DNA from 2 places in the Staphylococcus sp. aM genome. Region 2 is predicted to be linked to the other one. Evidence: predicted binding sites of a transcription regulator. Region 2 holds the regulator's gene; the other holds the start of a gene.
What was found. The regulator NrdR, encoded in region 2, represses ribonucleotide reductase genes. The targets are predictions, from matches to a motif close to AACACNATATATNGTGTT.

Region 1: nrdD (anaerobic ribonucleoside-triphosphate reductase) is a predicted target of NrdR. The motif match lies at 2,389-2,406, and genes of this name have one in related genera.

Annotation. Positions count from the first base shown of each region.
Region 1 is NZ_CP121447.1:272,351-288,441, reverse strand. Features, by position in the region: gene nrdG (anaerobic ribonucleoside-triphosphate reductase activating protein) at 1-499, opposite strand, end outside; gene nrdD (anaerobic ribonucleoside-triphosphate reductase) at 502-2,346, opposite strand; gene P7F85_RS01265 (CHAP domain-containing protein) at 2,668-3,417, opposite strand; gene P7F85_RS01260 (ArgE/DapE family deacylase) at 3,776-4,996, opposite strand; gene cysC (adenylyl-sulfate kinase) at 5,171-5,770, opposite strand; gene sat (sulfate adenylyltransferase) at 5,787-6,965, opposite strand; gene P7F85_RS01245 (sulfite exporter TauE/SafE family protein) at 6,986-7,885, opposite strand; gene P7F85_RS01240 (NAD(P)-binding protein) at 7,901-8,518, opposite strand; gene cobA (uroporphyrinogen-III C-methyltransferase) at 8,580-9,347, opposite strand; gene P7F85_RS01230 (NADPH-dependent assimilatory sulfite reductase hemoprotein subunit) at 9,378-11,096, opposite strand; gene P7F85_RS01225 (assimilatory sulfite reductase (NADPH) flavoprotein subunit) at 11,115-12,965, opposite strand; gene P7F85_RS01220 (phosphoadenylyl-sulfate reductase) at 13,248-13,979, opposite strand; gene P7F85_RS01215 (zinc ribbon domain-containing protein) at 14,159-14,944, opposite strand; gene P7F85_RS01210 (hypothetical protein) at 15,198-16,091, opposite strand, start outside.
Region 2 is NZ_CP121447.1:1,141,646-1,157,736, reverse strand. Features, by position in the region: gene yihA (ribosome biogenesis GTP-binding protein YihA/YsxC) at 1-210, opposite strand, end outside; gene clpX (ATP-dependent Clp protease ATP-binding subunit ClpX) at 363-1,625, opposite strand; gene tig (trigger factor) at 1,857-3,161, opposite strand; gene P7F85_RS05720 (hypothetical protein) at 3,334-4,254, opposite strand; gene P7F85_RS05715 (NUDIX domain-containing protein) at 4,274-4,882, opposite strand; gene rplT (50S ribosomal protein L20) at 5,061-5,417, opposite strand; gene rpmI (50S ribosomal protein L35) at 5,473-5,673, opposite strand; gene infC (translation initiation factor IF-3) at 5,704-6,231, opposite strand; ribosomal protein L20 leader region at 6,259-6,382, opposite strand; gene P7F85_RS05695 (amino acid permease) at 6,444-7,940, opposite strand; lysine riboswitch at 8,138-8,311, opposite strand; gene thrS (threonine--tRNA ligase) at 8,362-10,299, opposite strand; gene dnaI (primosomal protein DnaI) at 10,667-11,587, opposite strand; gene P7F85_RS05680 (replication initiation and membrane attachment family protein) at 11,588-12,970, opposite strand; gene nrdR (transcriptional regulator NrdR) at 12,971-13,441, opposite strand; gene gap (type I glyceraldehyde-3-phosphate dehydrogenase) at 13,727-14,752, opposite strand; gene coaE (dephospho-CoA kinase) at 15,012-15,614, opposite strand; gene mutM (bifunctional DNA-formamidopyrimidine glycosylase/DNA-(apurinic or apyrimidinic site) lyase) at 15,630-16,091, opposite strand, start outside.

The DNA.
Region 1 (16,091 bases), 870 kb from region 2:
ATGTGGATACATCAATCACTCTTTGATTTAATGACCCTTTGTAAGGTAGATTAGGACGATATAACTGCGTGATAAACATACCATCAACTAACACATCCACAGATTCTAATAATTCAAAACGTAATCCCTTATCTTGTGAAAGATATTCAAATTGGAATCCAGTCCACACCCATATTGTTTTGGTCTGTCCAAATCTTTGTCGAAATGCTTGTACAAGTTTCAATGTCACGTCTAAGTTACAAAAGGGCTCGCCTCCTAAAATACTTAAACCACTAATATAACTCTGTTCACAATATGAGATAATCTCTTGTAATATTTTCTCTGTAAATGGTTCACCATACTTAAAATGTTGCGCCGCTTTGTTATAGCAATCCAGACATTGGAATGGACATCCTGAAACATACACACTACATCGTACACCCTCACCATCTACAAAGCTATGTGTTTCAATCTTAGCTATATATCCCTGTCCATGTTCTATTTCTAATATAGGATTCATTGTCAAGATTCCTTCATATGCTTCACACGCGCACACATTTCTTTATGACGTCCTTCAATAACTGGACGTTGAACTGGATTACCTAAATAACCGCATGTCCGTTTAACAACATCAACCGTTTCAGGGTTATCATTACCACATTGTGGACATTGATAGCCGTGTGGTGTTGATTTAAAATCTCCATCAAATCCACATTCATAACAATGATCTATTGGAATATTGGTACCTAAATACCCTACCTTATCATAAGCATAATCCCATACCGCTTCTAGCGCTTTAATATTATGATTCAATTTAGGGTACTCACAATAGTGGATAAAACCACCACTCGCATAATATGGATAATCTTTTTCAAAATCTAATTTTTCAAACGGCGTAATATCTTTTCTTACATCATAATGAAATGAATTTTGGTAATAGCCTTTACTTGTAATATCTTGAATATCTCCAAATCGTTCTTGATCTAACCGACAAAAACGATCGGTCAATGATTCACTAGGCGTACTGTATATGCTAAACCAAATGTCATATTGATTTGTCCATTGTTTTTGTAGACGCTGCATTTCTTTTAATATTTCAATTGTAAATGCTTTGGCTTCGTCATTATGTTCCCAATTAGGTCCATAAAATACTGTAGCAGTTTCATATAATCCGATGTATCCCATGGAAATCGTAGCTCTTTTATTCTTAAATAGCGCCATTACATCTTCGTGATCATCGAGTTTATTTTTAAATGCACCGCTTTTATATAAGATTGGTGCATTATTTACTGTCGCTTCTTTTAATCGCTCTATTCTATATACTAAAGCATCGTGCATTAACGACATTTTGTTATAAAAAATTTTCCAAAACGTTGTCATGTCACCTTTTGATTCAAGCGCAATTCTTGGTAAATTTAAAGTTACAACACCTAAATTACAACGTCCATTATTCTCAAATTCACCTTGTTCATTACGCCAACTTGGTAAAAACGATCGACATCCCATCGGTGCTTTAAAATCGCCTAATAATTCTACAATTTTATCGTAATTTAATATATCAGGATACATGCGTTTTGTTGAACATTCTAATGCAAGTTGCTTGATATCATAATTCGGATCTTCTTTTTTCAAATTAATACCATCTTTAATAGAAAATACTAACTTAGGAAAAATGGCTGTGACACGATCTTTACCTAATCCTTTAATTCTCGTTTTCAATATCGCCTGCTGTATTTTACGACTTAATGTATCTGTTCCTAAGCCAAATCCTAATGTGACAAATGGTGTTTGACCATTAGAGGTATACAGTGTATTAATCTCATACTCCAAACTTTCAATGGCGTCATTAATATCTTTAGTCACTTGTTGCTCTACATATGTTTCAATCTGTTCATCTTTAACATAAACTTGTGCTATTTCACGATGATGTCGCTCATTATATTGTGCATACTCACTCAATAATTCATCTACACGATCCACTGTACATCCACCGTATTGACTACTAGAGACGTTCGCAATAATTTGTACAAGTTGTGCTGATGCTGTCTGAATTGATTTTGGAGATGTAACATTGGCATTACCTATTTCAAAGCCATTTTTCAGCATGCTTTTTGCATCAATTAAACAACAATTTGTTAATGGTTGAAATGGGTGATAATCTAAATCATGAAAGTGAATATCACCATTTTGATGCGCCTCAGCAATATGTTTAGGCAATAAATAATTTAAAGCATATGATTTTGAAACAATACCTGCCGTTAAATCACGCATAGTCGAAAAGGTATTGCTATCTTTATTAGCATTCTCATTTACGATAGTTGGATCCTTCTCAATCAAACCAGTTAATGATTGTTCTAGTTGATTCATCTTACCACTCTTTTCTATATATAGTGTTTATTTAAAATTTAAAACACAATATATAGTATTACAATGTATAATCGATGACTTAACTAAACTGTCATAAGTTTATTACTAATTCATGAACAACTATAAAAATAATCATTCAATTTTTGAAATCATTGTTTTGAAAATTGAATGATGTCAAATAATAATAAACTCCCATGGAGGCACGAATTTAATCACAACCCTGACAAATATGTCACACCCATTCAAAATTTAATCCAAAACAAAAAAAGAACTCAAAATAATATTTAATATTATTTCGAGTTCTTATTTGAATATAAATCATTATGAAATGTAGTTGTATGAACCAGCTTGGCTAGCTGAAATAGTACGTGTTGAAACGTTACCTGGTCCACCATTATAGTTCATTTCTGAAACTTTGATTGAACCATCACTATTTACATTTTCAACATATGCAACGTGACCAAATGCACCTTGTGATGTTTGCATAATTGCACCTTGTTTAGGTGAATTACTTACATTATAACCATCTTGTGCTGCAGCGTTTGCCCAGTTACTTGCGTTACCCCAATTAGAACCGATTTTGCCGCCAACTTTGTCATATACATAATAAGTACATTGACCAGCAGTATACGCATTTGAACCAGAGCTTGATTGTCCAGAAAATGCAGTTGAATTATTTGAAGATGGCGCGTTTTGTGTAGTCACTTTGATATTTTTATCTGATGTTGAATAATCAGCACCTAATCCGCCACCTTGATTATTTGTATTATCAGTAGTATAAGATTGTGTATTTTGATTATTGTTTGTAGCATTATTTGAATTGTAGTTTTGAGTAGTTTGGTTACCATATGAATAACTATTGTTATTACCTTGTTGTTGGTTAGGACTCCAATTACCTTTCCAATCATAGTGGTAGTTACCTTGTTGGTCAATTGTATATGTGTATTCATATGAATAAGGATCGTTAGGATTATATCCGTTATTGTTTTCTGCTGCATCTGCATCATGTTGCATTAAACCAAATGTTGCGAAACCTGCTGTTGCAATTGTAGCTGTAGCGATTTTTTTCATTTTAAATATCCTCCTAAGAATGATAAAGCTTTTTTGTTTACTATCTCGTGGCTACCTTCAATTTTCTATAAACATATAAGTTTCTTCTTCGTTAATTAACGACAAGACACACTCTAACAAACAAACAAGCTTTTGTGGGCGATGTTAAGATTTTGTAAATGAATCATAATAATCCAACATTTTTTGTAAAATTGTTGGATTACGGTTGTAATGGCTTTCAAAAGGATAGCTACGCAACTTAATCATTTTGTTAATAACAATTATTACTATGTATGTAATTTATCTGACAATTTTCTACATAAAAAAACTAAGATTATTGCATTATCCACGCAATAATCTTAGTCCATTTCATTTGGTTTTATTTGGTTTTGTTTAAATAATTCAACATTACTTGTTGATACATATCTGTATAGTCTAAATATCTTGATTTATAAACATATTCATCTGTTTTGTGTGCCATAGTCATATGACCTGGGCCAATAATAGCTAAATCAAAGTCTTCATCTTTATCTACTAATAATTCTGCTGCATCAGTCGCCCCAACTAAACCAGATACTTTAAATTCATTATTATAATCTAAAAAGCTTTGTACTAACGTGCTATCTTTTTGAGAATATACTGTTTGATGATCGACAGTTACTTCTAAAGAAAGTCTGTCACTATCAACTTCTTCTATCGTATCTTTAAATAATTTTTCAATCGCTCGATTATCATATTCTGGTACGGTTCTCACATTAAATTCAGCATACGCTTCTTCCGGAACAGTATTAAATTGTTCTCCACCTCGTATAATCGAATTCACAATAACAAGTCCTGCAGCTACGTCTTCAACTTTTTCTTCCGTCTTATCGTCAACTTGGTCGCCAAAGAATTCATCAATAAATGGGTGCACATCAAGTGCATATGTACCTTCGTTTTTCTTGATGTCATCATACTTTTCTTTAATTTTTTGAATAAATTCAATGAGGGTATTAATCGCATTATGTCCCAGTGATGGTAATGAGCTATGTGCGGGCACGCCTTTAGATGTTACTTTTAATCCCATGGAGCCTTTTGAGGCGTAAAATACAAAGCCATCTGACGGTTCGGCAATAATTAAACCATCTAAATCATCAACATAGCCTTGTTCTTTAAGTTTCTCTGCCCCTGACATTTCTCTTTCTTCTGCTGTAGTAGCCATTAATCTAATTGAACCTTGTTGTAGATGACCTGACGCTTTAATTTCAATCATAGCAATAACTAATGCTGCTAAACCGCCCTTCATATCAGTCGTACCTCGACCGTACAATTTACCATCTTCTTCTGTTAATTTAAATGGATCATGCTTCCATTCATTATGATCCCCAGCATCAACAACATCCATATGCCCTGAGATACCTAGTTTCGGTGACCCTTCACCAATTTCGGCAATTAAATTCGCTCGATTATCGTCAACTTCCTGAATCTTAGAGTCTATATCATATTTGCTCAATAATGATTTAAGATATTTACATACTTCAAGTTCATTATCATTTTCAGTATTTATCTCAACCATATCTGACAATATTTGAATTTTATCCTCTTTAGAAAAGACACTCATGTTATCACCTTCATTTTATGTGTATAATTACTTATTTCTTATTTATTATTTCACAATCAGTAGATGTTCAAACATTAATTTAATTTTTAATTCATATTGATAACTATCTTATTTCCAAAAAATAAAGCGTGTATGAAAATGAATCAGTTCCATTACACGCTTTACCTCGTATTTTTAAATATAACGATGTTCTTTTAAATAGCTTAATATTTGATTAACCGATGACTCAACACTATTATCTTCAGTATTAATGATGATTTCTGGTTCTTCTGGTGGTTCATATGGCGCACTAATACCTGTGAATTCAGGTATTTCACCTGTACGTGCCTTCTTATATAAGCCTTTAGGATCACGTTGCTCACAAGTCTCAATACTGCATTCTGTATAAACTTCGATAAATTCTTGTTCCTCAAATAATTGTCTAACATTATCCCTATCTTGTTTGTACGGTGATATAAAAGCTGTAACTGTAATTGCACCTGAATCTACCATTAGCTTACCTACTTCACCGATGCGTCGAATATTCTCTTGTCTATCTTCAGGAGAAAATCCCAAATTTTTATTTAAACCGTGTCTGACATTATCTCCATCTAAACGATACGTTTGTTTGCCATCTTCAAATAATGCCTTTTCTAAAGCAACCGATACCGTAGATTTACCTGATCCTGATAAACCAGTAAACCAAATTAATACACTTTGATGACCATTACGCGTTTGTCGTTGTGCTTTTGTGACTTCAGATTCGTGCCATGTAATATGTTTTGTTTCACTCATTTAACATCACCCTTTGTCATTTCTCTTTTAATCCTTTGATCAGCACATTTGCCACTTCTGGTCTTGAAAATTTTTCTGGTAATGATTCTCCGTTGCGTAATTTTTCTCTTACTTTTGTACCACTTAAATGTAAATGATTCGAAGCATCGTGTGGACAAGTTTTAGCTGTAGCCATATTGCCACATGCCTCACAGTAAAAGGCATGCTCAAATTTTAAAATTTGTATATCTAATTCATTTTCAAATTGAGAAATAAATTCCTGTGCTTCATAAGTGCCATAATAGTCACCAACACCTGCATGGTCTCTACCAACAATAAAGTGTGTGCAACCATAGTTTTGTCTTACTAGCGCATGTAAAATGGCTTCTCTTGGACCTGCATATCTCATCGCAGCCGGATAAATGACTAAACGTGCTCGATTTTCTGGGAAATAGTTTTTAAGTATGGCTTGATAACTTTCCATTCTTACCTCTGCTGGAATATCATCAGATTTAGTTTCACCTACTAATGGATTTAATAGTAATCCATCTACAATTTCTAATGCTGATTTCTGAATATATTCATGGGCACGATGAACTGGGTTTCTAGTTTGAAATCCTACAACAGTCTTCCAATTCACTTTATTAAATAGCTGTCTCGTTTCTAATGGGTCAAGATGGTAATCTACAAATGCATCATGTTGTGGACGATTAATCAATTGTATTGGCCCCGCTAAGTAATACTCACCTTTTTCGTAAACCTTTTTCACCCCTGGATGTGCATTATCTGTTGTACCATAAACATGTTGTGCTTCCTTTTCTTTATCATAAGTATATTTTTCTTCTAAATCTAACACACCATACAATGTACCATCTTCTCCATATAGTGCTACCTGTTCGCCAATCTCTAAATTGTTAGCCTCTGTTTGACTTACTGGCAATGTAATTGGCACACTCCAAACATGACCATTTTTTAGATGAACATGTTCTACGACACTTTCATAATCAGCTTGATTCATAAAACCAGTTAATGGACTGAACCCACCAATGCCTATTAATTCTAGATCCGATAAGCTCCATTGATTTAATATAATTGAATGTAAAGACTTCGCATTTTCAATCAGTTGTTCTCTTTCTGTACCTTCTACAATACGATTGACCAATGTTCCACCATGTGGGCGAATAGTATCATTTGTAAATGTTTTATGCTCTGACATATTTAAATCCCCTTTTCCAATTAATTATATTTGTTTACTCGGTTTTTCTTGTAAGAAAAACTTAGCATTCTATTTCTAATGACCTGGATAACAAGTAGACTTAAAACAACAACGATAATGATGACTCTCACAATGTTAGATAGCACCTCATCCTTAACAAAGTAACTAAGCAATGCATTACTATTAGTAAAAATAATTAATCCCCCAACACATATTGCTAAAATATTAATCGGTAAGATTTTAACTAGATATGCGGAAATAGGTGCTGCAATCAGTCCACCTGCACTAAGTGCTATTACAGCTAACCAATTGATATGTGTCATACCTAAGAAAATGATAAAACTTAACGACGCTGATAGTGTAACGAAAAACTCGCTTGCTGAGACTGTACCAATCACGTATCGTGGTTCCATCTTTTTACTAGATAAAAGTAACGGTGTATTAACAGGTCCCCATCCGCCACCGCCTATAGCATCTAAAAAACCTGCGATAGCACCTTGTGTCACCATTCTTATCCGGCCAAATTGACCTGAATAATGATGTTCATCGTTCATATGCTTAAATATAAATTGATATAATATATAAACGCCCATCGACAATAGAAATAAAGCAATCAGTGGCTTAATTGCATTAGCATTAATGCTTGTTAATACTGCTGCACCTAAAAATGCACTGATAGCACCTGGAATAGCTAATTTCAACATCGTTGGATAATGGACATTTTCAAACTTCCAATGTGAGGTCCCTGATGCTGCGGTAGTCGCTATTTCTGAAAAATGAACTGTAGCTGAGACAATAGCGGGTGCCACGCCAAAGGTTAATAGAATGGAGGATGATGACGCCCCAAACCCCATTCCAAGTGATCCATCTACTAATTGTGCTAAAAAGCCTGCTAGCGCAAAAATAAATAATTTCCGCATATTTCACCTTGCCCCCTATCTGGATGAATCCAGTGTTTTCAACCAGTTTATAAAAGACTGCTGTGCGTTGGGATGTTTATATTTTTCAGTTAAAATATCTTGAAGTAAGCTTTGCTTTTCAGATGATGTGAGTGCCTTTTCTTTAATAAGTTGTCTAGATTCATATAAAAAGTCAATGTAGTCTTCATAAGATTCATCATAAGTTTGTGCCAAATTTTGTATGATTTGCTTAGCTAGTTTAGGACTTGCTCCATCTGTTGATACACTTATTGTGAGTTTGCCTCTTCTAAGTTGATTAGGAAATGTGATATTACCCTCTTTTGCATTACCTACATGATTAAATAATGTATGTGGCCCTAGGTGATGTTTAATCTCATCATTCACTTGGTCATTATTTGTAGCAGCAATGACTAAGTCTGCATTTGCCACATCTGAGGGGTCAAATTCTTTTTGATGCCATGTTACCTGTTGTTGTTGGATAAGCCCATTTAAATATTCTGTTATATGAGGGCTTACTACGCGAATGTGGCTAGCATACTCAAGTAGCAATTCGACACGTCGTGTGGCTATTCGACCACCTCCGATAACCACAACATTCATTTGTGATAAATTAATCATGATTGGCATTTGCATGTGCCTCGTCACCTTTCCTATCCAAAATAATTATTTTAATATTCTAATAATTAAGTGTATCTTACTTAGCCAAGTTGACATTTTCTTTAAATGCTTGTTCTTCAAACCAACTGATTTTTTCTCTCATATTCACAACGTCTCCAACTATAATCATCGCCGGATTAGTAATTTCCTTTGCCTTATTTGTGATATCTTGCAATGTACCCGTTACTGTATGTTGTGATGTAGCTGTACCCATATGTACAAGTGCCACTGGTGTTTGAGGATTCTTACCAAATTTCACTAGTAATTCACAAATCTCCGGTAATCGTTTGACGCCCATATAAATACATAAGGTTTCAGGGCCTTGCGCTAAATGTTGCCAATACGCTTCCTTATCCATACCAGGTTTATTTACAGCAGTGATAAACGCTACAGATGAACTATAATCTCGATGTGTTACTGGGATACCTGCATATGCTGGTGCCGCTATCCCTGATGTAATTCCCGGAACAATTTCAAATGGAATATGATGTGTCGCCAATTGCTCCGCTTCTTCTCCGCCACGACCAAATACAAATGGATCTCCACCTTTTAACCGTGTGACTGTATGTCCTTTTTTAGCCAACTGTATCATCATACGATTTGTTTCTTCTTGAGGTAACGAATGTCTGTATGGGTCCTTGCCACAATAGAAAAACTTAGTGTTTGGCTCAGCATAGTCTAATATGTCTTTATTAATTAACCTGTCATACAAAATGACATCTGCTTCTTTAATTGCTCTAAGCCCTTTGATCGTTAATAATTCTGGATCTCCAGGTCCTGCACCTACTAAATAAACTTTGCCCATAGATACTCAACCCCTAACGCCATTTTTCTTTTAATTATGGAAATCTCTTCCATCATTCACTTTTGCTACCACCCCAGTGCGTATCATAAAATCACCAAAATGTTCATCCGGTAATTTTTCTTTTCCGTACTGTATGAGTAGCGGTCTTAACGTTTGTAAAATTTCGTTTTCATCAATATTTTCTTTATATAATTTATTGAGTCTTTCTCCTTTAAATCCACCACCTAAATACATATTGTATTTTCCTGGCGCTTTACCAATAAATGCGATTTCTGCTAAGGCTGGGCGAGCACACCCATTTGGGCATCCTGTCATTCGAATCGTAATGTCTTCTTCTTGAACCCCCGCTTCATCAAGTAAATTTTCAATTTTTGAAATGAGTGAAGGTAAATAACGTTCTGATTCTGCCATAGCAAGACCGCATGTTGGAAATGCTACACAAGCCATTGAATTACGTCTTAATCCAGTATAATAAGTACCATCTGTAAGTTGATATTTATCTATAATTTGTTGTATGTCGTTTTTCTTTTCTGGAGAAATGTTAGCAATGACCAAATTTTGATTAGGTGACAACCTGAAATCTCCAGTATGTGTCTCTGCAATTTCACGAAGTGCTGTTTTAAGTTGATAATCTTCAGTATCTTTTACACGTCCGTTTTGAATAAATAGCGTATAGTTCCAGTTATTCTCACCCTCTATCCATCCAAGACGATCGCCATTATGGTCAAACTCATAATCTTTTGCAGGTTCAATCTCCCAACCTAAGCGTCGATTTAGCTCTTCAGTCACCCAAGTTTCACCTAAACGATCAACTGTATATTTAAAACGTGCATTTTTACGATTTTCTCTATTACCATAATCTCGTTGAATCGTTAATAGTTTTTCACACACATCAACTGCTTTGTCTTTAGGAATGAAACCAATTAATCGACCTAACTGCGGGTATGTCTCTTTATTACCATGCGTCATACCCATACCACCACCAATAGTAATGTTAAAGCCAATTAATTCACCTTGCTCAATGATGGCAATCAAACCAATGTCTTGAGAATAAACGTCAATATCATTAGACGGTGGTACTGCAATACCAATTTTAAACTTACGAGGTAAATAGGTACTTCCATAAATGGGTTCTGATTCTTCACTTGAATCTAATACTTTTTCACCGTCTAACCATATTTCGTGATATGCTCCAGTACTAGGAAGTAAATGATTACTGATAGCTGTAGCATAATCATTTACTTCGGCATGTACTTTAGATTGATATGGATTGGGGTTACACATTGTATTTCGGTTAACGTCTCCACAGGCTGCTATCGAATCAAGTACAGATTGATTAATATCTTTCATAGATTGTTTTAAATTTCGTTTTAAAATACCATGAAATTGGAATGCTTGACGCGTTGTCAATTTGATGGTCTGGTTAGCATATTGATTCGAAATATCATCCATGGCTATCCATTGTTCTGGCGTAGCTTTGCCACCTGGTACACGTACACGAATCATAAAACTATAAGCAGGTTCTAATTTCTGTTTACGTCGTTCATCTCTTAAATCTCTATCATCTTGCATATAACTACCATGAAACTTTAATAACTTCGCATCATCTTGAGAAATCGCACCAGTGATAGGATTAGCTAATCCTTGTTCGATGGTACCTCTCAAATACTGGCTATCTGCCTTCAAATATTCCATTTGATCTAAATGATCATCTAATTCATCTGACAGTTTTTGATTTGATTTAACCATGTTTGACACCCTTTCCCGTTAATAGACGTCTCTTTGATATCTTTTCTCTCTCTTCATCTGCTTAAGATACGCTTCAGCATCTTCTTCGGATAAACTTTGTTCATTCATCAATACTTCCTTAATCGTTTGGTGTACATCTTTAGCCATTTGCTTTTCGTCCCCACATACGAAGATAGCTGCTCCATTTTGTATCCATTCATTAAACTGTTTACTATTTTCTAATATACGGTGTTGCACATACACTTTATGCTCAGTATCTCTAGAAAACGCAACATCTAGTTTCGATAAATAACCATTGTCTAACCATTCTTGCCAATCTGTTTGATAAAGAAAATCGGTTGTGAAATGTTGTTCACCGAAGAACAACCAAGTATTTCCTTTAAATCCTAATTCTTCTCTTTCCTGCATATAACTTCTGAAAGGTGCGACGCCTGTACCAGGTCCAATCATGATGACAGGTACTTCGCTTTCTTGTGGAAATTTAAAGTTTGGATTACGTTTTAAATAAATCGGTACCGTATCGCCGGGTTGCACACGTTCTGCAAATTGAACTGAGCAGACACCTGTTCGATCTCGACCATGAGAATGGTATCTTACCGCACCAACTGTAATATGTACTTCATCAGGCGTTGCTTTATAACTACTTGAAATAGAATATTCTCTAGGTGGTAACTTTCTCAATAGTTGATATAGGTTATCGGGTTGAAGTTCAGTCGTATTAAAATCGTTTAATAAATCGATAAGGTCTCGTCCTTCAATATAATTTTGAACCCATTCTTTATCTTGAACTTTTCCTTTTAATTCATCGTTATCAAATAGTGCTGATGCATTCTCTAATAATGGTTTCGTTAGTTTAGTAATTTCAAAATGCGATGTTAATGCCTCTTCAAGGTTTAATGTATCGCCATCTTCATTGATAAGCACTTGTTCTTCATAATCCCATCCTAATGTGCTGATTAATAATTCAACAATAGATGGATCATTTTGTGGTAATACCACAATACAATCGCCTGGTTCGTATTCCTCTCCAAAATTATCTAATAGTAATTCAACATGTCTTGTTTCTTTATTAGATCCTCTACCATTTAAATTAATGTTTTCTAATACTTCTGCTTCATATGGATTGGATTTAGAATATTTACGCTCCTTTGCTGATTTAATCGATTCGCTTACAACTTGCTCACTATCAGTATCTTTGGGTTTGGAGCCTATAGCATTAATGACGTTGGCCATCCATTTTTCGGCATCTTCTTCGTAATCGATATCACAATCTACACGGTCATATAATCGCTCAGCGCCTAATTCGGCTAATTTAAAGTCGAAATCTTTACCAGCTTGACAGAAATATTCGTATGATTGATCACCTAAAGCAAGTACTGAAAATCTCACACCTTCTAGTTTCGGTGCTTTACGCCCATGTAAGTATTCATGTAATTCAATAGCATTATCAGGTGGATCACCTTCGCCATGTGTCGATGTGATTATAAATAAATCTTCAACTTTTTTAATATCTTTAGGTTTAATGTCTTCCATAGATTTCAAGGTCACATTGTTACCCATATCTACAAGACGTTCTTCAAAGATTTCTGCTAAACTTTGGGCATTTCCTGTCTCTGAACCATATAAAATTGTAATGGCACGAGATTCTGGTGTAACTTCAGGTTCTTTATCAGCAAGCATTGTTTCAGTTTGTTGGTCTTGTTGTGCTATTTGATTCGACGTCACTGATTCATTGGTCTCAGCTTGTTGACTCGCTGTTAAATAACCACTTAACCAAAGCTTTTGTTCAGGTGTTAAAGTTGGTAGTAATTCATTAAGTTGTTTTGCTTGTTCCTCATTGAAAGGACTATTTGTGATGTTAATATTCACTAATTTCCACCTCTTGTCTTCAATCCTAGATTTTGAAAGTCTGGGTATCGTATGCTGTCATCTATCCTAGATTTTGACCTCATCATACTTGTTCAATCCAGTCATCATTTTAACGATGCGCTATTTATATTCTATTAGCTTCATTCATGACGCTTGCACCCAGATCCGATTACTTTAATTATGTACCAAACTGTTAAATGAGTAAACGAAATATGATGTCATTAGCCTCTGTTCAATCCTTATCGGAATACTAGGTTTTATACGTAAAAATTTTAACCCTATTTAAGGTTTGTCAGGAACATGTAATCCGCATTCAGTTTTGTCAAAATTTGACCAACGTCCTGCTCTGGAATCTTCAGAGTCTAATACTGGTGATGTACAAGGAATACAACCTATACTAGGATAATGATGATCATGTAACTCGTTATATGGTAATTGATGTTGTTTGATATATTGCCATACATCGTCTTCTGACCAGTATATTAGTGGGCAAACTTTGATTGAATGAAACCGTTCATCTTTATTAATAAAGTTAGTATGCGCTCTTGTTGGAGATTGTGCACGTCTCAGTCCTGATACCCAAGCTTTCGCCCCAGATAAGACCTCTTCTAGTGGTTTAATCTTTCTGATATAACAACATTGGTTAGGATTATTTTTCCATAACGCAGGATTATATTGATCAGCTTGTTCTTCCAATGTTAAATCAGGTTTCTTCATTTCGATACGTAATTCAGGATATGTTGTTTTTACTTCATCAATTAAGTTATATGTTTCTTGAAAATGCAAGTCAGTATCCAAAAAGACAATTTTGGCATTCGGTTTGATTTGATAAATTAAATCAATCAGCACCATACTTTCTGCACCAAAACTACATGAATAAACTAATTCATCTTCATATTGATCATATGCCCATTTTAATATTTGATATGCGCCCTTAGTGTCGTTATCAATGTTGAGGGAGTGTATAAAAGGGTCGCCCGTAAAATTATCGTATGTCATCGCTTTGACTGACATCTCTATCATCCCCCTATCAATTTTTATCCATTCTCTTTAAAACCTATCTGAATTGTCAGAATAATATGTTAATACATTAACTTTTTTTAATTTTAAAGTCAACCCATTTTATAAAAGTTGTCAGAAAATTAATATTTTAAATAAAAAAACGACCAGTATTAACTGATCGTTTCTTCTCTTTATAATTGGTCTATATTTTCAATTAAAGTAATCTTACCTTTTTTACTGTGAGCTATAACTGAGAAGTCATTATCTTTGTTGCTATCATAAATCAACTCATCACTTTTACGTTCGTCAGGTTCATAGTAGTGATCTAAAAATTCATCTTCAGTCACATTAGAAGGTGCTACACCTACACGATCTACTTTATCTCCAGAATAAAGTACCGCTAAATCACCATATTTTTCATAATATGTTTGACCACCATCAACCTTGCCTGAGGATTTACCAAATTTAGCTTCGACTTCTTTTCTTGTCATATCCTTATAAATGCCTTTATAGCCTTCAGTTGATGCAGATTTCATATACCCTTGATCAAAGTTACTACTAAACACATCAATCGTTGGTGCTTTCTCTGATGAGTTAGCCTCACTAGACGATGACTCTTTTGACTGACTATCATCTTTAGATTTCTTTTGTGTTTCAGTAGTTTGGTTATCACTATCATTGTCTTTAATTACATTATTGTAATAGTAGTAAGCACCATAAAGTAATGCACCAATTAATAAAATAAAGATAATTGAAAGTATTATAATCCAAATCGGTTTCTTATCTTTTTTATTTGGTTGAGGGGTATATCGATTACGATCTGGGTATGTTTGCTTTGATTGAGTTGCTTGAGTCTCTTGTTTTCCTTGTGATGACGGTTCCGCTTGTTTGATTTCTTTTTTTAATGTATTACCACACTTGTTACAAAATGCTTGTCCTGGTCTTACTTCATTGCCACAATTGGGACAATATTTCATTTTCCATCATTCCCTTCATAATGATTGTTTCATATTTTTCAGATTCTAAAAATATTGTTAACCAATATTTTAAATTACTTTTTATAAAAAGACTATCTTTTCTAAACAATTTCTAAAATTGATTTTTTTAATATTTAAGGAAATAAATAGGAACTGGCTCGGAATAATTGCTTATGAATTACTAGATTATTATTTTCAATACAAAAATAACCTAGGACGTACCAATTGTCCCAGGTTGATATATCATTAAAGATTATTGATTTTGATGTGTATCTTCATATCGAATTCGCTGTCGATATCCATACGTACTTTCTTTGATTAGTTCCTCATCAAGTAAACCTGCACCAATGGCACCTGCTACAGTTGAAATTGATGCTGCAAACCAAGGAATACTTAGATATAAATCAGGGCCGGCTGGTCCTTTAAGACTAATTTGTTGGCCTAAGAAATCGGCTGGTAAAAGCACTAATTCTGCAAATAAAAACATTAAGTACAGGATAATATAATAAATGATAACTGCAATAAATAACGTCATCACCGTGGTTAAATTATATAATAGTGTAATCCTTTTATTACTACTTTGCTTTGTGGACTCCCATAAATCATGTGACATCATAATCCATAGCAACATACCTAGTATCGCTATAATAGAGATGCCAAATAACCGCCACATCGAGAAATTATTAGCCATTTGCCACATGGTTGTAAATATTAAACCAAAGGCACCAGTAGTAAAAGCAATGGCAACAATGTTACTTAAACTCGCCATCATATTTAATGGATTGTTGGCAAATGTCATCCCACTGACTAATCTGAACATGCCTCTTGATCTAGAACTAGATAAATAGCGTATATGTTTTGACTCTGTGTCATCTAAATACACATGTGTCTTGTCTATTTTAGAAAGTGGGAACTGTTGTTTAACACTTTGTTCGATATGATCATTATTATCATAATTACGGTGGTCTTGCTCTGCATGATGAACTTCATTAATGATTGTCACAATCGCGTTTTTAAATCGTTTTTTAACCGGTCTCCAACCAAACGCAGGGTATGAAAAGATTGCTGCACCATTTCTCATATTGATATCCAGTGCCATCACACGTCTATGGTGAAATATCGGTAAATCTGTAATAGCTAATACATA
Region 2 (16,091 bases):
ATCAATATTAAAGAAATTCAACGTCTGTGTTTTACCCGGTTGTTGTGAAGTACGAGCCATGTTTTTTCGCCCAATCATACTATTGATAAATGATGATTTACCAACATTTGAACGACCACTTAATGCTACTTCAGGTACATCTGTTTCTGGATATTGTGCTTCTTGTACAGCACTTATAATTAAATCTATATTATTAGGATTAATTTTCATTGGTGATCCTCACTTTTCTTATTTCTCACATTAACACTTTACCATTACTTTTATCTCTATGTCATCCTAGTTTTAAGAAATACAAATGTTGAATGATAAATACATAAAAAAAGAGCCACAATAACATGTGGCTCTGTACCATAAATATTAAATTATGCAGATGTTTTACTATCATTGATTAAATTACCTTCTGAATCATATAATTCAGGTTCGACTTCATCATTGATCGTTTGTTCTGTAATCACTACCTTAGTTACATCTTCTGATGAAGGTACATCATACATTATATCAATTAGCGCTTCTTCAATAATAGAACGAAGTCCTCTAGCACCTGTCTTACGTGCAATAGCTTTTTCACTAATAGCAGACAATGCTTCCTCACTAAATACTAACTCGACGTTATCGAGTTCTAACATTTTAGTATATTGTTTAACTAGCGCATTTTTAGGTTGCGTTAAAATATTTTTAAGCGCATCTACATCTAAAGTTTCTAAATTAGCAACAATTGGTACACGTCCAATAAACTCAGGAATCAATCCGTAAGATTGTAAATCTTCTGGTCTAATTTGCTCTAATAACGCTTCTTCATCATATTTATCAGCTTCATTACTAGCGAAACCAATGACTTTCTCACCTAAACGACGTTTGATAACTTCATCAATTCCATCAAAGGCACCACCAAGGATGAATAAAATATTTGTTGTATCAATTTGTATCAATTCTTGGTTTGGATGTTTACGTCCACCTTGAGGAGGCACACTTGCAGTAGTACCTTCTAATATTTTAAGTAATGCTTGTTGCACACCTTCACCTGAAACATCACGTGTTATAGATGTATTTTCAGATTTTCTTGCAATCTTATCAATTTCATCTACATAAATAATACCTTTTTCAGCTTTATCAATATCAAAATCTGCCGCTTGAATTAAACGTAATAAGATATTTTCTACGTCATCACCAACATAGCCAGCTTCTGTTAAACTTGTAGCATCTGCGATTGCAAATGGTACATTTAATGTTTTAGCTAATGTTTGTGCTAATAATGTCTTACCACTACCTGTTGGTCCGATTAATGCAATGTTACTTTTTTGTAATTCTACATCATCTTCATTAGGACCTAATTGTTGAATACGTTTATAGTGATTATAAACAGCTACAGATAAAGCTTTTTTAGCTTTTTCTTGACCGATAACATATTCATTCAAATGATCCATAATTTCTTTAGGAGTTGGTAATTCAGTTAATTCCTCTGAAGAATTTTGTGCTAACTCTTCTTCAACGATTTCTGAGCATAATTCAATACACTCATTACAAATATATACGCCACTTCCTGCAACTAATTTCTTAACTTGATCTTGATCTTTACCACAGAAAGAGCATTTTAAATTTTCTTCATCTTCATTGAATTTGAACATTCTTTTTTACACCCCTATTCCATAAAGACTATACTAGATAGCATTCTATAATGCAACATAATAACATTTCAATTGATTTGCTTGAAAATAGGAAGGAGTGGGACTGAATTCAAACTATAACAGATTGAACTCATGGCCCCACCCCACAAGATAATATATCTTATTCATCCTACCTATCAATGTTATTAAAACAATACAATATCAAATTGAATATCGCTTAATAGAATAGTATTAGTCTTCTTTGCTACCTTCTACTAATTTAGCATTGTCTTTTAATAAATCGATAACTTTTTGGATGCGAACATCATTTTTAACGATATCAGTATTACCTAATGTGTTTTTGATATCTTCAACTGAAATGTTGAATTGTTCACTCATTTTTTCAAGTTCTTTATCAATATCTTCGTCTGAAACTTCGATATTTTCAGCATCAGCAATAGCAGTTAATGTTAAGTTTGTTTTAACACGTTGTTCTGCATCGTCTTTCATTTGTTCTCTTAATTGAGACTCATCTTGTCCAGAAATTTGGAAATATGTTTGTAAATCTAACCCTTGTTGTTGGATTCTTTGACCAAATTCTTGAACCATACGATCTAATTCAGTATCGATCATTGCTTGAGGAATGTCGATTGTAGCATTGTCTGTTGCTTTTTTAATTGCTTCTTCTTTTTCAGTGTTTTCAGCTTCAGTCGCTTTTTGTTCAGCAAGACGTTTACGTAAGTTTTCTTTATATTCATCAACTGAATTAGCTTCTGCATCTAACTCATTAGCAATTTCATCATTTAATTCTGGAACATCTTTATATTTGATTTCATTTACTTTTGTTTTGAAAGTAGCTTCTTTTCCAGCTAATTCTTCAGCATGATACTCTTCTGGGAATGTAACAACAACGTCTTTTTCTTCTCCAGTTTTCATGCCTTCTAATTGTTCTTCAAAACCTGGGATGAATGAACCTGAACCAACTTCTAAGTCGTAACCTTCAGCTTGTCCACCTTCGAATTCTTCACCATCAACTGAACCACTGAAATCAATATTAACTGTGTCGCCATTTTCAACAGCGCCGTCTTCTTTTTTGACTACCATTTCAGCCATGTGGCCTAAACTATGGTTAATTGATTCTTCTAATTCTTCATCTGTTAGTTCAGAATCTTGTTTTTCAATTTCTAAACCTTTGTAGTCACCTAATTTAACTTCTGGTTCAACAGTTACAGTAGCTTCAAAAATGAAATCTTTACCTTTTTCAATTTGAGTTACGTTAACTTCTGGTTGAGCAACTGGATTAATACCAGTTTCATCAATAGCTTCACCGTAAGCTTCTGGTAATAAAATGTCTACTGCATCTTGATATAATGCTTCAACGCCAAAGCGTTGTTCAAAAATTGGACGAGGCACTTTACCTTTACGGAATCCAGGTACATTAATTTGTTTAACTACTTTTTTAAATGCTTGATCTAATGCTTTATCTACTTTTTCTGATGGAACAGTAACAGTTAATAATCCTTCGTTACCTTCCTTTTTTTCCCAAGTTGCTGTCATGTATAAATACCTCCATGAATAACTATTTTATTTTTTCAACTTCCCTATTATAGCATAGGTCATTTGTGTACACAAACATTGAAATTGCAACGTTTGCGAAATTATTTATTACTAATTTCAATTAAAATTTACGTTAAACGATTTATGCATTATTTGCAAGAAATTGGGGTTATCATTGCTTATCTAATTGATAGATATATGATAAAATTTCTTGTTTCGCAATACTATCATCTATACCTAACATTGATTTAAAATAAACATCATACGCGACAATCCAATCTTCTATTGGAAATAGCGTTTCAATATTAAGGGGATATAGCAATATAGAATGATTATTCATGATATGGCTTGCTTCATCAACAATATGTATGGCGCCATTTTCAAGATTCTCAATCACTTTTGGCAATACAATCGATTTTAAAGTCGTGTGTTCTAGCCCACTTAAATCTTTAGGAATAATGTCAACTGTTGTACCATATTTGGTAATTGTGACGCTAGTTTCAGACTGTGCAAATCTTAAGTATTCTAACATCAAACTTATAATGTTATTTTCTACATTAGCATGACTTAATAAATAATGAATTGTTTCTTTGAAATCATAATGCCCATTATCGATGAGTTGAAGTAGAACATGCGTTTGTTCTCTTGTATTTAATTGATTGAATTGAGCTAATGAATGAGTCAATTGTTCTCGATTTGAATCTAGTTTAGATTGTGCGTATTCTTTTAACGGGAATAATTCCATTCTGGTTTTATGATCTCGTACTTCATCAATAATTTGATTAATCACTTCTACTGATTCATAGTACTGTTCTAAGCCATTTAAACTTTTAACATAAAATATCATTAACTCATCGTACTTGTTTAAACCTTGTTTAAGCAAAATGATAGCTTCTTCTCTCAATTCCAAAAATGCTCCCATTTGATATAGCATATCGCACTTTTTAATTGAGAGTGCTTCATCTAACTCAAACTGGCTTTCAAATTGTTCAAATAATTCATACATTTTGTCAAAGTCTTGTTTTAATTCAGCTTTTCTAATATCTTCTTTTAGCTTTTTCTCAGATAATGGGAATGGGATGATATCTGACATTTAATTTGCACCTCAATTATTATAAATCTTGAAGAATTAATGCACTCCATGTCTCAAAGTCATCGTATGATTCTATTTTCCCTTTTTCAATCCATTTGATTCTTAGCGTATCCGTTTCTTTAGCTTCTACATCATTTGAATTGACTGTTATTTTAAATACTACACCCATATGAACTTTACCTACTTCATTATTGTCATCATTGATAAAACCTAGGTATTCCATATTTTGAGAATCTTCAGTAGGCAAACCTACTTCTTCTTCTAATTCTCTTTGGGCATTTACTCTCAGTACTTCATTAATTGAATCTGCCCCTACTACATCATTCATGTGTCCACCGACGCCAATCGAAGATTGTCCGTGCAATCTTTCTTCACCGCCGCCAGAAAGACGTTCATAAACAAGAATTTCACCATTTTGATTTTCTAATAAACAATATGAAATAAGTTGTTTAAAACCTGGATCCTCTTCCATGTCTCCTCTACGTTTCACATCATACTGTCTTAATGAATTAAAAATATTATTACCTTTTTCATCATTTTTTGATAAAAATCCATTGAATGCATTCTTTTCATTATCGAAAAGCGTTGTTCTTGGCACTACTATAATTTGCTCATCAAATTTAGACATATTAAACTCCTTTATATTTTCTTTATGATATTATTCTATCAAACTTATTTTTGATTCGCGATGATTAACGTATCTTCTTAATTTATATCAATGCTTAAACAATTTTATATTTAAATAGAAAGATATATAAATAAAAGCTGAGACATCATATAAATGTCTCAGCTTTTATGAGTTAAGCTTATTTTAAAGCGTCTTTAGCTTTTGATACTAATTCACCGAATGCTTTATCGTCTGAAATAGCTATTTCAGATAACATTTTACGGTTGATATCGATGTCAGCTTTTTTCAATCCGTTCATTAAACGTGAATAGCTGATATCATGTTTACGTGCTGCTGCATTAATACGTGTAATCCATAATTTACGGAAATCACGTTTACGTTGACGACGGTCACGGAATGCGTATTGACCTGATTTCATTACTTGTTGTTTTGCTACTTTATATAATGTATGTTTTGAACCGAAGTAACCTTTAGCTAATTTAATCGTTTTTTTACGACGTGCTCTTGTTACTGTTCCACCTTTTACTCGTGGCATATTAAATTCCTCCTTAGATACTATCTACGTAATTATTCTTTATTCGTTAGTCGTATTATTTTTTATAAGATAATAATTGTTTTACACGTTTCATATCGCTTTTAGAAACTAATCTACTTTTACGTAATTGACGTTTTTGTTTAGTGTTTTTGTTTGCAAATAAGTGAGATGTGAAAGCTCTTGAACGTTTTAATTGACCTGAACCAGTTCTTTTAACACGTTTCGCTGCTCCACGGTGAGTTTTCATTTTAGGCATGATTCATTTCCTCCTAGAAATTATTATTAATTATTTTTCATTAATTGGTGATAACATAAGGAACATTTGACGGCCTTCCATTTTAGGCTTTTGTTCGATTGTTGCAAGGTCTTTACATTCTTCAGCAAATTTTTCTAACTGGCGTTGACCAATTTCTTTGTGAGTAATGGCACGACCTCTGAAACGAATTGAAACTTTACATTTATCGCCTTTAGAAAGGAATTTACGTCCGTTTTTCAATTTTGTTTGGAAATCATGTTCCTCAATTGTTGGACTTAAACGAATTTCTTTAACGTTAATTGTTTTTTGTTTCTTCTTCATTTCTTTTTCTTTTTTCTGTTGTTCGAATTTGAATTTACCGTAATCCATAATTCTTGCAACAGGTGGTTTAGCATTTGGTGCTACGATTACTAAATCTAAATCAACACGTTCAGCCATTTCTAACGCTTCTTGTTTTGATTTAACACCTATTTGTTCACCATCTTGACCTACTAAACGAAGTTCTTTTGCACGAATTTTCTCATTAATTTGAGTCTGATCTTTTGCTATGGTTGACACCTCCCAGAATTTTACGAAATTGTCCCAAGCAAAAAAGAAGAGCGAGTATCACTACCCGCTCTTCTTCACACATTAATTGTGTAACATGATTAACCTGCCAACTGCTTGTTGCGTCGCTACAGGTGAGAAGCGGGAGCTTCTACTTGGTTCGTTTCGTATTCAACGTTATTAATCATATCAACAATAAATGTATTCGTCAACTACTTTTTTTATTAATCGTGATGTCTTACTTCTTCCATTGACACATCTTGACGTAAATCTACCTGTTCTAATGGGATTTTCTTTGTTTTATATCTTACTTTATGATAAATAAAGAATGCTAAGAATACTGGAATACCCATATAAGTAATAATAAATCTATTTAAATCAAAGTCTCCTGTTTTAATAAAATCGACATCTTGACCTAATATTACGATAATACATAAAAATCCAGCAAATATCGGGCCAAATGGGAATAATTTAGCCGTATATTTTAGTTTAGATTTATCATAATTTTGTTTATCAAATGCACGTCTAAATCTATAATGACTTACAGCTATACCGACCCAAGCAATGAATCCTGTCATACCACTAGCAGCTACGATATATTCATATGCATCACCACTAAAATGTTGTACTGCAAAAATCACTACAACAATAATTCCAGTTACAATTAATGATATGTGCGGCACACCATTTTTATTCGTTTTTGAAAATGAATTAAACGCTAGTTTATCTTTACTCATTGAATATAGCATTCTAGTAGATGCATACATTCCTGAATTACCTGCAGATAATACTGATGTTAAAATAACTGCATTCATAAATGATGCTGCAAATGCAAGTCCAGCATTCTTGAATACTAATGTAAATGGTGATGTAGAGATACTATTTTCTCCACCCATAAGTGCACTACTATCATAAGGTATTAACATACCAATGATGAATATAGCTAATATATAAAATAATAATATTCTCCAGAATACTTGTTTAATAGCTTTTGGAACGGCTCTTTCAGGATTTTCAGATTCCCCTGCTGTTATCCCTATCAATTCAGTACCTTGGAATGAGAAACCAGCAACTAGGAATACCCCTAATATTGAAAGTAAGCTCCCTCCTAAGTTGCCACCAAGGATTGGGCCGCTTCCTTTAGTAAACGTTTCAAAACCAACGAATTTACCGCCCATAATACCTACAATAGTTAATAAACCTATCACAATAAATATGATGACAGTAACAACTTTTATTAGTGCAAACCAATATTCACTCTCACCATATACTCGAACTGACAATGAGTTAAGTGCAAAGATAATTACTAAAAATATACAACTCCAGACCCAAGCAGGCACACTTTGCATTGGGGACCAATATTGTATGACTTGCGCGGCAATTGTTACATCTGCAGCTACAGTAATAACCCAGTTAAACCAATAATTCCATCCTAATGCAAATCCAAGTGATGGATCTACAAATCGTGTGGCGTAAGTACTAAATGATCCTGAAACTGGTAAATATGTGGCCATCTCGCCAAGTGATGTCATTAAGAAGAATACCATTGCTCCAATAATCGCATATGCAATCAAAGCACCTAATGCTCCAGCACTGTGAATGGCTCCACCCGAAGTCATAAATAGACCTGTACCAATACAACCACCAATGGCTATCATAGATATATGACGGTCTTTTAAACCTCTTTGTATACCTTCGTTTTGACTTTTGTTTTTACTCATAGAAGATTCCTTTCTTTGTATTTAGAGGCAGTTATGATTTTGTTTTATTATTTATTAAAGAAACAACACGTTAAGTTCTATATCTTCATTTATATGACTACACGATACCTCACTTAATCATGTTACTTTTATTTATAAATTTAAAACAAAAAAGTGGCTACATACCTTTAAGATATGCAACCACTTTGCTTTTATCTATATAAGGTAGCACATCACATTCTGTGACAGTACAGTTTCTTTCGAGAACTGTCCCAACAAATCATAATTATGGTTATCACTTGTTTCGGCAATATTACCTTTAACTTGTTCAACATACGTCCCATAAGACTTCTGACAAGCGACTCTTTAATATTGCAACCTCTAACTCAACTTTTTATTTAACTAACTTGTAATATACATGAACTGCGCTTAAATTTCAAGTTTATCTATGCTTTTTCAAACGGATTTCGTCTACTAAATTCCAGATGAATTCATCTTTTTCTAATGTCTCTTGGTCTTGTGAACCATACTTACGAACATTTACTTCATTGTTTTCTACTTCTTTATCTCCTACCACGATTTGGTATGGAATTTTTTGCATTTGAGCTTCACGGATTTTATAACCCATTTTTTCATTACGGTCATCGATTTCAACACGTACGCCTTGAGATTTCAATTCATCTTGTATTGATTTTGCATAGTCGTAATGTAAATCTAAATTAACTGGAATAATTTCTACTTGTTTCGGTGCTAACCAAGTTGGGAATGCACCTTTAGTTTCTTCAGTTAAGAATGCAACAAATCGTTCCATTGTAGATACAACTCCACGGTGTATCACTACTGGTCTATGGTGTTCTCCATCCTGACCAATATATGTCAGTTCAAAACGTTCTGGTAATAAGAAATCTAGTTGTGCTGTAGATAATGTTTCTTCTTTACCCATAGCTGTTTTAACTTGAACATCCAATTTAGGCCCATAAAATGCCGCTTCACCAATAGCTTCTTCGTATGATAATCCTAATTCATCAGCCGCTTCTTTAATCATGTTCTCAGCCTTATTCCACATTTCATCATCATCAAAATACTTTTCTTTATCTTCTGGGTCTCTATAACTTAATCTGAAACGGTAGTCTTCGAATCCAAAGTCTTTATATACATCTTGAATCATGTTAACTACACGTTTGAATTCTTCTTTAATTTGATCTGGTCTAACAAAGATATGTGAGTCATTTAAAGTCATACCTCTTACACGTTGTAGTCCTGATACAGCCCCACTAGCTTCGTATCTGTGCATAGTACCTAATTCGGCAATACGAATAGGTAATTCTCTATAAGAATGTGGTTTATTATTATAAACCATCATATGGTGTGGACAGTTCATTGGACGTAATACCATTTCCTCTGTCTCATCTAATTTCATTGGGGGGAACATATCCTCTTGATAGTGATCCCAATGTCCTGAAGTTTTATATAAATCAACATTTGCTAAAACTGGTGTATATACGTGGTCATATCCCATACTTACTTCTTTATCCACAATATAACGTTCAATTTCACGACGAATTGTAGCACCATTAGGTAACCATAGTGGTAAACCTGCACCAACAAGTTGACTATTAGCAAATAATTCTAAATCTTTACCGATTTTACGATGATCACGTTCCTTACGTTCTTCCAACATTTCTAAATGTGCTTTTAAATCTTTTTTATCAAAGAACGCAGTACCGTAAATACGTTGTAGCATTTTATTATTACTATCTCCACGCCAGTACGCGCCAGCTGTTGATAATAATTTAAATTCTTTTATTTTAGACGTAGATGGTACATGAACCCCTCTACATAAATCAGTAAATTCCCCTTGAGAATATAATGTCACATTTTCATCTTCAGGTATTGCATCAATTAATTCTAATTTGTATGGATCATCTTTGAAGAATGCTTTAGCTTCATCCCTAGTAACTACTTTTCTTTCGATTTTATGATTCTCATCAACAATTTTTTTCATTGTTTTTTCAATTTTTTCAAAGTCATCTGATGAAATTTTTTCTTCAGTATCAAAATCATAGTAGAAACCGCCTTCGATGACAGGACCTACACCAAATTTAACATCCCCGTATAAACGTTTTAATGCTTGAGCCATCAAATGTGCAGTTGAATGACGCAATACTTCTAATGCTTCATCACTACCTGGTGTAACGATTTCAATTTCACCATCTTCTTCTAACGGTCGTGTTAAATCTACCATTTGTCCATTAAATTTACCTGCAACTGCCTTTTTACGTAGCCCTGGACTAATTGATTGCGCTATATCTTCAGTAGTAGTGCCTTTATCAAATGCCTTTGAATTACCATCTGGAAATTGAATATTAATTTGATCCATACTATTACCTCCTAAATTATAAAAATCATATCGTTGACTTATTGAATAAAAATCAATGTAAAAGTGTAGAGAAAATAAAAAAATCCCGCCCCTGAATCAGGGACGAGATTGTCGTGGTACCACCCTAGTTAAGCGTTAAAACCTTACTCATTTAAAAATAAGTTATTTAACGACTTCTCTACATAAGATAACGGTCTTGAGCCGAGTATTCATTACAAATACCATGCATTAAAGTAGTAATAATTTAATATATTAACCGTATTCTCATCAATCAACGGCTTTCTGTGTAACAGTGATTAAATTATCATGTCTTCAACAGTTTCAACGATTTAGATTTGATTCTATTATACAACATTTTATGAAAATATCAATTGTTTCTAAAGTTTTCACCTTTCAAGAAATAAGGTGTGGATAATGTTTTAATGCGTTCAATAATTCTAGCCGCTTTTGTTTTTTCTGCGCCTTCACGTGTCATTGATAAATGATGTTCTAATTCATCATAACTTAAATTTGAAGTAAAGAAAGTGGGTAATTCATGAACCATTCTGTAATGCAATAAAGGCCCAATAACTTCATCTCTAACCCACGGCGTTACTTCTTCTGCACCGATATCATCTAACATTAATATGTTGGCTTCTCTAATTCTTTGTAGTTTTCTTTCGTAACTACCATCTTTAAACCCACCTTTTAGTGTACGAATGTATTCGGGAAGATAAACTATTGTAGATGGCACTTTTTTAGCTTTAAGTTGATTTGCTATAGCACCTAAAATAAATGACTTTCCAGTACCAAAAGGTCCATACAGATAAAGCCCTTTGACATTTTCACCATTAATTAACTTTTTGCATATATCATTAACTTGCATTGCAATATCCAAACGATTTCGTCCAGTAGTATAAATATCTTTAATTTTTGCATTTAAGGTATCTCTCTGCATATGATGTGATGTAATCAATTGAGAATTAAGTCTTTCTTCATCATATTTTACTTTACATGGACATGGCAAATAGCGAATTTTAATGCGTTCGTTTTCAATATATAATTCTGGCACATGACCTTTAACAAAGTTAGGACACTCATTATAATTATGCCCATCATAGTGCTTTTGTTGGTCTTTATATTCTTGTAGGACGTTTAAGTCTTCATCAATCATAGCATTGGTTAGTTCTGATTGGTGTTCATTTAAAAATTGCTTCACATCAGGATCATTTACAACCTGTTGACGTATTTTAGCAATTCTCTTTTCGAAATCTTTATTTGAACCTACAATATTCTTAAAGCTTTCCATCTAATCCTCCTCCCAATCTTTATTTAATTGTTCTAAGAATGCTTGTCTATCCTTTTCAAATTGATCGTCTTTTTCATCTTTTGAAAGTGCTGTAGCGTTTGGATTATCTCTTTCTTCTAACCATTTAGGCGTTTTCTCCCTAGAAACCAATTTACTTTTACGATTATAGCCTTGATATGATTGTGATTTATTCTCGTTTGATGGTTTAGGTTGATTAACTTTCAAGGCATATTCATAAGCTTGCTTAGCCGTTGTTATACCTTTCTTTTTCCAATTTGAAGCAATTTCAAAAATATAAGATTTGGGTAATTTCATATCTTCTTTAAGCATAACAAATTGTAATAAGATGTTAATAACACCGAAGTTCATTTTTTCTCTATGAATTAATTCTTCAATCATATTTTTTTGAGATAATGTTGGTTCTGATTCAGACCAAGATGCTAACATATCAATCGGACTCGTCTGTTCTAACAGTTGAAGCCATTGTTCCGTGTCATTTTCAGGATCAGGAATTTCATTATTTTGGGTCGAAATGTCACTGTGTTTAATGTTTTTATTCAATTCTAACTTAGGTAATTGATTTTCATGTTCTATTAAATAATAAGAACGTGCCTGTTTACGCATCTCTTCAAAAGATAATTGCTGCGCACTTGTAATTGAATTCAATATAATATGTTTCATCGCATCAGCCGTTAAACCATATAAAGTTGCGAGTTGAACAATTAGACTTTTAGCATCCTTTGTCACTATTTCATTTGAGATGAAATGGTTATGTAACATCTGTTTCAACATATCAAAATCAAAAGATTCATTAGATAAATCCAATCCTTGATATTCACTCGCTTTAGGTATATTTTGTGTATCGATATCTAATATTCTATTGGGTACTTTAAAGACATCTGTAAACTTTCTGGTTGTTTGCTGATACTGTGATAAATCTCTAAAAGTTTGTTCAAAATGTTTCTTTAGAACCTGATATCTTTTTTTATCAACTTCACTATATAAAAATACAGATAACATAGGATCATTGAAAAATTGAGATGGTGACGGAGGTTGAATCAATTGATATATAAAATGTGTTTGTTGTTCATCATGTTTTACAAATGATTTCATCAAACCAATGGCTTCTAATAAATCCATTTGATTTCTAAAGTCGATTAAATTTTCTTTAAGTTCATTCATAATGACATAATGGGTGAGTGGTTGCTCAACATCATTTGAAAATTGATGCATAAAGTGATATAAACCAATTGCTTGAGGCCCAATTAAAGGTGTAAACAGTCGATTTAATATTTCAAGATGCTGTGAATTTAAATAAAAATCTTGAATCACTTCAAAACTATCTTGTGGTCTTAAACCTAATTCAAAGGAATTTAACCCCATTTATAAATCACTCCGTTTATTATCATTCAGAATACCTTGCATTGAAGCTAACAGTTGGTCAATATCTTTAAACTCTTTATAAACAGAGGCAAAGCGAACATAAGAAACTTGATCTACATGCATTAATAAGTTCATTACATGTTCTCCAATTTCTCTAGATGAAATCTCAGTATGCCCCTCATCTCTTAATTGCCACTCCACTTTATTAGTTATATCCTCTAGTTGTTGATATCTCACTGGACGTTTTTCACATGATCTAACTAATCCATTCAAGATTTTTTCTCTTAAAAATTGTTCTCTAGTTCCATCCTTTTTCACTACTATTAATGGACTCACTTCTATATGTTCGAATGTTGTAAACCTTGTACCACAATTTTCACATTCTCTTCTTCGACGAATCGCGTTCGCATCTTCTGCATGACGTGAATCTACTACTCTTGAATGTGTTGAATTACATTTTGGGCATTTCATGATTGTCACCCTTTTCTATTTAGATTATTCTCAATTATACTATAAATTCACACGTTACAAAAGAAAGCACCTTTTAAATTATATGTCTAAAAGTGTAAACTAATTTATATCATTAAATATAACAACCTAAATAAAAAATGTGACATTTTCAAAAATGATGTTAAAGTCAACTTTTTTCTATTTAATTTCTAGATAACTTTGGCATCTACATTTTATTTTGAACAAAAAACTGCCAATCTAACCTTCATATTAAAGATTAGACTGACAGTCTCTTAAAAATTAATTTTACACAGCTTCTACTGTTTTATGAGATTCTATCAACTTACCAATTTGCTCTGCTACTTCAACAACTCTATTTGAATATCCCCATTCATTATCATACCAAGCGATTACTTTAACTTTATTATCGCCCATAACCATTGTTGATTGTGCATCAATTACTGCAGAATTAGGATTTGTATTAAAATCTACTGAAACAAGTGGTTCACTTTCTACATCCAATACACCATCTAAATTTGCATTTTTGAAAGCGTCATTAATTTGATCAGCTGTTACATTTTGTTCTAAATCTACTACTAAGTCTACAAGAGAAACGTTTTTAGTTGGTACTCTTAATGCCATTCCATGTAATTTACCTTCTACTTCAGGTAGCACTTCTTTTAATGCTTTAGCTGCGCCTGTAGATGTCGGAATAATACTTTCATTACATGAACGTGCTCTACGCAAATCTTTATGCGGATTATCAATATTCTTTTGGTCATTAGTAATTGCGTGTACTGTAGTCATCAGACCGTTCACGATACCAAATTCATCATTTAATACTTTTGCAACTGGGCCAATACAGTTAGTTGTACATGATGCATTACTGAAAATATCGAATTTATTAACATCTAATTTATCATCATTGACACCTTTCACAATCATTTGAACATGGCCACCTTTAGATGGACCTGTTAATAATACTTTTTTTGCACCTGCGTTGATATGTGCAATAGCTTTATCACCATGATTGAATTTACCAGTTGCTTCGATGACAACATCTATATCAAGTTCTTTCCAAGGTAAGTTTTCAGGATTTCTATCAGAAACTAATTTGATATCTTGGTTTTTATAACGAATGCCATTTTCAATGGCTTCTACCTTCTCATCGTACTTACCATGAGTTGTATCATAATTGATAAGATGTGCAATTGTTTCTGGAGGGTAACTTGCATTAATTGCCTTTACGCTTAAGTTTTCATTTTTCAATGCAATTCTTAATACCATTCTACCTATTCTACCCATACCGTTAATTGCTATATTCGTTGTCATTTAAAGCACCCCTTGACCATTAATTTATATGTTATACTTTATGGCATTAGTATAACATAATAAATTACATTTGAAAGCGTTTACCAAAACTTTACAAATACAAATTTTAATCAAACTTAATAAGAATTAGTTATTAAATAACAATGAATTTAAGATTATCAAAACTAAAAAAACAGAAAATTTCTAAAGTAAGTATTCACATAATAAAACCCTAAGGCATTTATTAATGTCTCAGGGTTAATAAAAATCTCTTTTTGAATTATTTCTCGATAAAACCTTTTTCACTAAGCAACCGTTCTAAATTTTGCTTTAGTTCTAGTTTATCTCCAAGATTATCAATCACATGATCTGCCATTCTACTTTTCTTATCAATAGATATTTGGCTATATACTCTTGCTTTTGCTTCCTCTTGAGTTAAATCATTTCTTTCCATTAAACGATCGATTTGAATACTTTCTGATGTGTAAACAAGCCATACTTCATCAACAGTATCTTGCAATTCATTTTCATATAAAAGAGGAATATCCATAATAACATTATGGCCTTCTTTTAAAAATTGTTGCTTCTTTTCTTCCATTATTTCTCTAACTATAGGATGGACTATTTCATTTAACTTAATACGTTCACCTGGATAATTAAATACTAAATCACCCATATATTTTCTGTCCATCTCACCATTTTCATCAATAGCTTCATCGCCAAAAACTTCTCTTACTTTCTCTATACCTGGTGTTCCTTTAGCAACTGCTTCTCTTGCAGCTGTATCAGCATCTACTACTTTAAAACCAAATGCAGTTAACAATTCAGATACAGTTGATTTACCTGATGCGATACCACCAGTAAGTCCTATTACTTTTGACATATTTTCACGCTTCCTTTATTTCTGACAAGTCGGGCAATAGTGACTATTTCTAGATGCGATGACTTGAGTTTCAATTGAGTGCCCACATACCTTGCAATATTTTTGTTTATATACATTCAGATGTAACTGCATTTCCCCTGTTTTACCATCAGCATGACGATAATCGGAAATGCTAGTTCCTCCGTATTTAATACCCTCATTTAATACAGATCGAACATGATAAAACACCATTTCTTTTTCTTGATTTGATAATTCTTGTGTTAGTCTATTAGGTAAAATACCTGCTCTAAATAGCGCTTCACATGCATAAATGTTTCCACAGCCAGATATAACTTTATGATCTAAAATCACTTGTTTAATCGGTTTTTTAGAATAATTCTTTTTATTCGTACAATCTAAAAAATGTTGCAGTGCTTCTTCGTCAAAGGGTTCCGGAGCTATGCTCAAAAATGAAGGATATGAATCAAAACTACTCAC